Regions from separate parts of the Streptomyces sp. NPDC085946 genome, predicted to be linked through region 2. Evidence: riboswitches for the same ligand, from Rfam matches in the RefSeq annotation. Region 2 holds a riboswitch; each other region holds the start of a gene.
What was found. Region 2 has a riboswitch for thiamine pyrophosphate ahead of thiC (phosphomethylpyrimidine synthase ThiC). Riboswitches for the same ligand answer to the same signal wherever they lie in the genome.
Positions count from the first base shown of each region.

Region 1: another riboswitch for thiamine pyrophosphate. It lies ahead of thiO (glycine oxidase ThiO); the one in region 2 lies ahead of thiC (phosphomethylpyrimidine synthase ThiC).
Region 3: another riboswitch for thiamine pyrophosphate. It lies ahead of ACIF8T_RS16425 (thiamine ABC transporter substrate binding subunit); the one in region 2 lies ahead of thiC (phosphomethylpyrimidine synthase ThiC).

Region 1 is NZ_JBITSF010000001.1:859,301-861,493, reverse strand. It holds gene ACIF8T_RS03850 (NAD(P)/FAD-dependent oxidoreductase) at 1-378, opposite strand, end outside; gene ACIF8T_RS03845 (hypothetical protein) at 411-761, opposite strand; TPP riboswitch at 814-925, shown strand; gene thiO (glycine oxidase ThiO) at 923-2,092, shown strand; gene thiS (sulfur carrier protein ThiS) at 2,089-2,193, shown strand, end outside.
Region 2 is NZ_JBITSF010000002.1:180,428-182,620, reverse strand. It holds gene ACIF8T_RS06440 (hypothetical protein) at 27-527, shown strand; TPP riboswitch at 873-1,070, shown strand; gene thiC (phosphomethylpyrimidine synthase ThiC) at 1,063-2,193, shown strand, end outside.
Region 3 is NZ_JBITSF010000007.1:127,715-129,907, forward strand. It holds gene ACIF8T_RS16420 (ABC transporter permease) at 1-58, opposite strand, end outside; gene ACIF8T_RS16425 (thiamine ABC transporter substrate binding subunit) at 103-1,191, opposite strand; TPP riboswitch at 1,272-1,377, opposite strand; gene rlmN (23S rRNA (adenine(2503)-C(2))-methyltransferase RlmN) at 1,413-2,193, opposite strand, start outside.

The DNA.
Region 1 (2,193 bases), on a different contig from region 2:
GCCCTCCGTGCCCGGCAGCCGGACCGGCTCGGCCCCGGTCGCGACGACCAGGACGTCGTACGGCACGGGCCCGGCCCCGGTGTCCAGTTCGTGGTCGGCGGGCCGCAGGCCCAGCACCTCGCAGCCGAGCCGCAGTTCGATGCCGAGCGCCTCGAAGTCGACGTCGAAGGCGGAGCCCTCGGCCTTGCCGAGCAGCACGGCCTTGGACAACGGCGGCCGGTCGTACGGCTGGTGGGGCTCCGCGCCGATCAGGGTCACGGTGCCGGGGAAGCCCTGTTCCCGCAGCGCGACGGCGGTCTGCACGCCGGCCATGCCCGCGCCCGCCACGACCACCCGGCGCGGCCCGGACGCTCCCTGTTCCTGGGTCTGCTCGCTCACCTGATCACCCTAGTCACCTGACGGACCGTCAGTCAGTGCCCGTGCGCGGGAATCTGCTCCACCACGCTCGTCCCGCTGCCCCGCTGCGACTCCCACCGCCAGGTCTCCTCCAGCCGCACCCGCCCGTCGGGCAGTTCCGTCACCGTCGACACGCAGTGTCCCGACGAGGTCGTCCCGTCGTGCTTGAGCTGCACGTACCGGAAGTCCAGCCGGTCCCCCTCCCGGGTACCCACCAGATGCCCCCGTACGACGTCGCCGCCCGCGTACTCGGCCCACACCACGCCGTCCTCCTCGCGGTAGGCGAACCGGGTGCGGGTGCCGACCTGGCCCGGGGCCTGGTCGGCGACGGGGGCGAGGACGAGACCGTCGAGCGAACGGGCCACGGGCGGAGGCTCCCTTACTGAGACGTGCGGCGTCGGGCTAGGGTGGCCAACGTAGAGCACTCGCGGGAGCCCGGACGCACCGGGCTGAGAGGGAGGCTGGCGGCCTCCGACCGTACGAACCTGATCCGGGTCATGCCGGCGAAGGGAGGGGCTGGACGCCCATGTCGCGCACGTCCGACACGTCAGACGTCCTGGTCGTCGGGGGCGGGATCATCGGCCTGGTCACGGCCTGGCGGGCCGCGCAGCGCGGCCTGGCCACGGCCGTGCTGGACCCCGAACCCGGCGGCGGGGCCGCGCAGGTGGCGGCCGGGATGCTGGCCGCCGTCACGGAACTGCACTACGGCGAGCAGACCCTGCTCGGCCTCAACCTGGAGTCCGCCCGCCGCTGGCCCGGCTTCGCGGCGGAGCTGGCCGAACTGACCGGCCACGACCTCGGCTACCGCCGCAACGGCACGCTCGCGGTCGCCCTGGACGCCGACGACCGCGCCCATCTGCGCGAACTGCACGCCTTCCAGCAGCGCTCGGGGCTGGACTCCCAGTGGCTGTCGGGGCGGGAGTGCCGGCGTCTGGAGCCGATGCTCGCGCCGGGGGTGCGCGGCGGGCTGCGCGTCGACGGCGACCACCAGGTCGACCCGCGGCGGCTGGCCCGGGCGCTGGTGGCCGCGTGCGAGCGGGCCGGGGTGGTGTTCCACCGCGCGTGGGCCGAGCGGCTCACCGTCGTACGGGACCGGGCCACGGGCGTGGTGACGGCCGACGGCACCGCGCTGGGCGCCGGGCGGGTGGTCCTGGCCGCGGGCAGCCTCAGCGGGCGGCTGGCGGGCGTCCCCGACGACGTCCTGCCGCCGGTGCGGCCGGTGAAGGGGCAGGTCGTGCGGCTGGCGATGCCGACGCGGCACGGGCCGTTCCTCGGCCGGACCGTGCGGGCCGTGGTGCGCGGCAGCCACGTCTACCTGGTGCCGCGCGAGAACGGGGAGCTGGTCGTCGGCGCGACGAGCGAGGAGCTGGGCTGGGACACGACGGTGACCGCGGGCGGCGTGTACGAGCTGCTGCGCGACGCGCACGAGCTGGTCCCGGGCATCACCGAGCTGGCGTTCACCGAGGTCCGGGCCGGGCTGCGGCCCGCCTCCCCCGACAACGCGCCGCTGCTGGGCCCGACCGGGCTGGACGGACTGCTGCTGGCCACCGGCCACTACCGCAACGGCGTGCTGCTCACCCCGGTCACCGGCGACGTCATGGCGCACGTCCTGGCGACCGGTGAGCTCCCCGACGAGGCCCGTCCCTTCACCCCCCGCCGTTTCGGCACCGCCGTCCTCACGGAGCAGCCCGCATGAACATCTCCGTCAACGGCCGCCCCCGGGAGATCGCCCCCGGCACGGCCCTCGACACCGTGGTGAAGTCCCTCACCCAGGCACCCTCGGGCGTGGCCGCCGCC
Region 2 (2,193 bases):
CCGGAGCCGTGGCCGCCTCCTGAGCCGTGTCCGGAGCCGCGGCCGGCATCCGGGCCCCGGCCGTCGCCGGGACCGTCGCCGGGGCCGGGGCCGCCCTGTGCGCCGGGCCCGCTGGGGGAGCCGCGGCCGCCGTCGAACGCGGGAGGGTGCCCGTGCTCGCCGGCGGGACCGTGTCCGTGCCGGCCATCGGGTCCCGGACCGTGTCCGCCGGTGTGGTCGTCGTCGAACCCGGGCCGCTGGAAGCTGCCGCGGTCGTGGCCGGACCCACGACGGACGCCGCCGTTGCCGCCGCCGAAGCCGGGGCGCTGCCCGCCGTCGCCGAACTCGGGACGACGGCCGCCGCCGTGGCCGTCATCGGGCCCGGGGCGCTGTCCGCCGCCGTGGCCGCCGTCGTACGCCCCGGGGCGGTGCCCGCCTCCCTGGCCGCTGTCGAACCCGGGACCGCGCCCGCCGCCGGGAGCGTGCCCTCGGCCGGACGCCGAACCCCCGGACGCCGAACCCCCGGACGCCGGACCCTCGAACCATGAGGCAGCGGGGCCCGGCCGGTCGGACCCCGGGCCCTCGGAAGCCGGTCCGGCCGGCCCTGGACCCGGCCGGCCGCCGTCCTCCCAGTCCGGGCCGGGGCCGCGACCGGGTACCTGGCCTCCACCGGATCGCGGACCAGGGCGCGGACCGGGTCCTGAACCAGGTCCCGGACCAGGTCCCGGGCCGGGCCCCCGGCCGGGTCCGTCGCCGTTTCCGGCGCCGGATCCGTGGGGCGGCTCGGGCGGTGGGTACGGGGGATGCTGCGTCGTGGTCACCGCCCGATCATCGCAAGAACGGCGGGGGCCCTCTGTTCAGCGCGCCAGAACTGACGCTAGCGTGGAGGCACCTTTTGCACACGCGGGAGCTCGGAGCACCGGGCTGAGAGGGCGCTGACCTCCGTCCCGGCGATGTTTCACATGAAACGTCGCCGGAGCCGAGAGATGTTTCACAGGGAACATCGGACCATCGGCAGACGGATACCGCTGCGTCGACCGCCGAACCTGTTACCGGGTAATGCCGGCGTAGGGAGTAGGTCTCATGACCAACAAGGACGCACGCACGCCTGCCTCCACGCAGACCGCGACGAACGGATCGCGGGACGCGGAGGCCGGGAAGTCCATCGGCTGGCACAAGGCGTACGTCGAGGGTTCGCGCCCCGACCTCCGGGTGCCGGTCCGCCAGGTGCACCTCACCAACGGGCAGTCGGTCACGCTGTACGACACCTCGGGCCCGTACACCGACCCGCTCGTCGACACCGACGTCCGCAGGGGACTGCCGCCGCTGCGGGAGAACTGGATCGTCTCCCGCGGTGACACGGAGGAGTACGCGGGCCGTCCCGTCCGCCCCGAGGACGACGGGATCAAGCACACCGCGCCCCGCGGCGGCCTGCGCAACCTGGACGCGGTCTTCCCCGGGCGTCCCCGCCTGCCGCGCCGCGGCCGGGACGGCAAGGCCGTCACGCAGCTCGCGTACGCGCGACGCGGCGAGATCACGCCCGAGATGGAGTTCGTGGCGCTCCGGGAGAACGTCTCGCCCGAGGTGGTGCGCGAGGAGATCGCGGCGGGCCGGGCCGTGCTGCCGGCCAACGTCAACCACCCGGAGATCGAGCCGATGATCATCGGCAAGCGGTTCCTGGTGAAGGTCAACGCCAACATCGGCAACTCCGCGGTGACCTCCTCCATCGAGGAGGAGGTCGAGAAGATGACGTGGGCCACCCGCTGGGGCGCCGACACGGTCATGGACCTGTCCACCGGCCGCAACATCCACACCACCCGCGAGTGGGTGCTGCGCAACTCCCCCGTGCCCATCGGCACCGTGCCGCTGTACCAGGCCCTGGAGAAGGTCGACGGCAAGGCCGAGGAACTGACCTGGGAGATCTACAAGGACACGGTCATCGAACAGGCCGAGCAGGGCGTGGACTACATGACGGTCCACGCGGGGGTGCGCCTGGCGTACGTGCCGCTGACCGCCCACCGCAAGACCGGCATCGTCTCGCGCGGCGGCTCGATCATGGCCGCGTGGTGCCTGGCGCACCACAAGGAGTCCTTCCTGTACGAGAATTTCGAGGAACTCTGCGATATCCTCGCCGCGTACGACGTGACGTACTCCCTCGGGGACGGACTGCGGCCGGGTTCCATCGCGGACGCCAACGACGAGGCGCAGTTCGCC
Region 3 (2,193 bases), on a different contig from region 2:
CGATCGCGGCGACGGGATAGGCGAAGAAGACCGCGAAGAACGCGACGGGCACGGCCATCAGGCCGAACCGCGCCGCGCTCCCGCGCCGGTCCCGGCGGACGGCTACTTCAGTACGAGCGACGTCCACGACTTGACCCACTCGTCCCGCTTGTCGGCGATCTTCTCCGGGGCCAGGGTCTCGGGGTCGGCGGCCTGCGGTCCGTACTGCGTGAACTCCTCGGGCACCTCGGCGTCCTCGGTGACCGGGTAGACGAACATGTTGAGCGGCATGTCCTCCTGGAACCGCTTGCCGACCAGGAAGTCGAGGAGCGCCTTGCCGCCCTCGGCGTTCTTCGCGTTGCTCAGCAGCCCCGCGTACTCGACCTGCCGGAAGCAGGTGCCCTCGGCGACGCCGGTCGGGGCCGTGCCGGGCCTCGGGTCGGCGAAGACGACCTCGGCGGGCGGCGAGGAGGCGTACGACACGACCAGCGGCCGGTCGCCCTTGGCCTGCTTGCCACCGGCCGAGCCGGAGAACTCCTCGTTGTAGGCCTGCTCCCAGCCGTCGACGACCTTCACGCCGTTGGCCTTGAGCTTATTCCAGTAGTCCTGCCAGCCGTCGTCGCCGTACCGCGCGGCCGTGCCCAGCAGGAAGCCGAGGCCGGGCGAGGAGGTCGAGGCGTTCTCGGTGACGAGGAGGTCCTTGTACTCCGGCCGGACCAGGTCGTCGAAGCTCTTCGGCGGGTCGAGCTCGCGGTCGGCGAAGTACTTCTTGTCGTAGTTGACGCAGATGTCGCCGGTGTCGACGGGCGTGACCCGGTGCCGCTCCCCGTCGGCCCGGTACTCGGCCCTGATCCGGTCCGCGCCCTTCGCCTCGTAGGACTGGAACAGCCCGTTGTCGAGGGCGCGGGAGAGCAGGGTGTTGTCGACGCCGAAGAAGACGTCGCCCTGCGGGTTGTCCTTGGTCAGGATCGCCTTGTTGACGGCCGTCCCGGCGTCGCCGTCCTTGAGGACCCGGACCCGGTAGCCGGACTGCTTCTCGAAGGCGGCGACGACGTCCTTCGACACGGCCCACGAGTCGTGGCTGACCAGGGTGACCGTCCTGGAACCGCCGGACGGCTGTCCGTCGCCGTCGGACGACCCGCAGGCGGCCAGGCCGCCGACCAGGCCCAGACCGACGACCACGGCCGTGAACCGCTTCTTGGTGATGCCCACTGAATTCCTCCTGGGGTGACCAGGAAGAGACGCGGCCCTGCCCGGGACCCCTCGGAGGGGCCCCGGGCAGGGCGCAACAGCTCGAGTGATGACCGATCTCCCTACCCAGAATGACCTGGGCCAGGTTCGGAGGGTCTGCGGCCGGTGCCGCACTCTCAGCGCTGTGGCGCTCCCCTGTCGGAATATGCAGATGTTCTTACGCGGATTTTACGGTGGTCAGATTACCTCTCGGTCGCGGCGAGCTGACCACAGGCCCCGTCGATCTCCTGTCCACGGGTGTCCCGAACGGTCACCGGCACACCGTGGGCGGCGACGGCCTCCACGAACGCCTTCTCGTCCTCGGGCCGGGACGCGGTCCACTTCGACCCGGGCGTCGGGTTCAGCGGGATGAGGTTGACGTGCACCGGCCTGCCCTTGAGCAGCCGGCCGAGCCGGTCACCGCGCCACGCCTGGTCGTTGATGTCCCGGATCAGCGCGTACTCGATGGACAGCCGCCGGCCCGACTTCGCCGTGTACTCGAACCCGGCGTCGAGGACCTCGCGCACCTTCCAGCGGGTGTTCACGGGGACGAGGGTGTCGCGCAGCTCGTCGTCGGGCGCGTGCAGGGAGATGGCGAGGCGGCACTTGAAGCCCTCGTCGGCGAACCGGTGGATCGCCGGGACGAGACCGACGGTCGACACGGTGATCCCGCGCTGCGACAGGCCCAGCCCGTCGGGCTCCGGGTCGGTCAGCCGCCGGATGGCGCCCACCACCCGGTTGTAGTTGGCGAGCGGCTCGCCCATGCCCATGAAGACGATGTTGCTCAGCCGCGCGGGCCCGCCGGGGACCTCGCCGTCCCTCAGCGCCCGCATGCCGTCCACGATCTGGTGCACGATCTCGGCGGTGGACAGGTTGCGGTCCAGGCCCGCCTGCCCGGTGGCGCAGAACGGGCAGTTCATCCCGCACCCGGCCTGCGAGCTGATGCACATGGTCACCCGGTCCGGGTAGCGCATCAGCACCGAC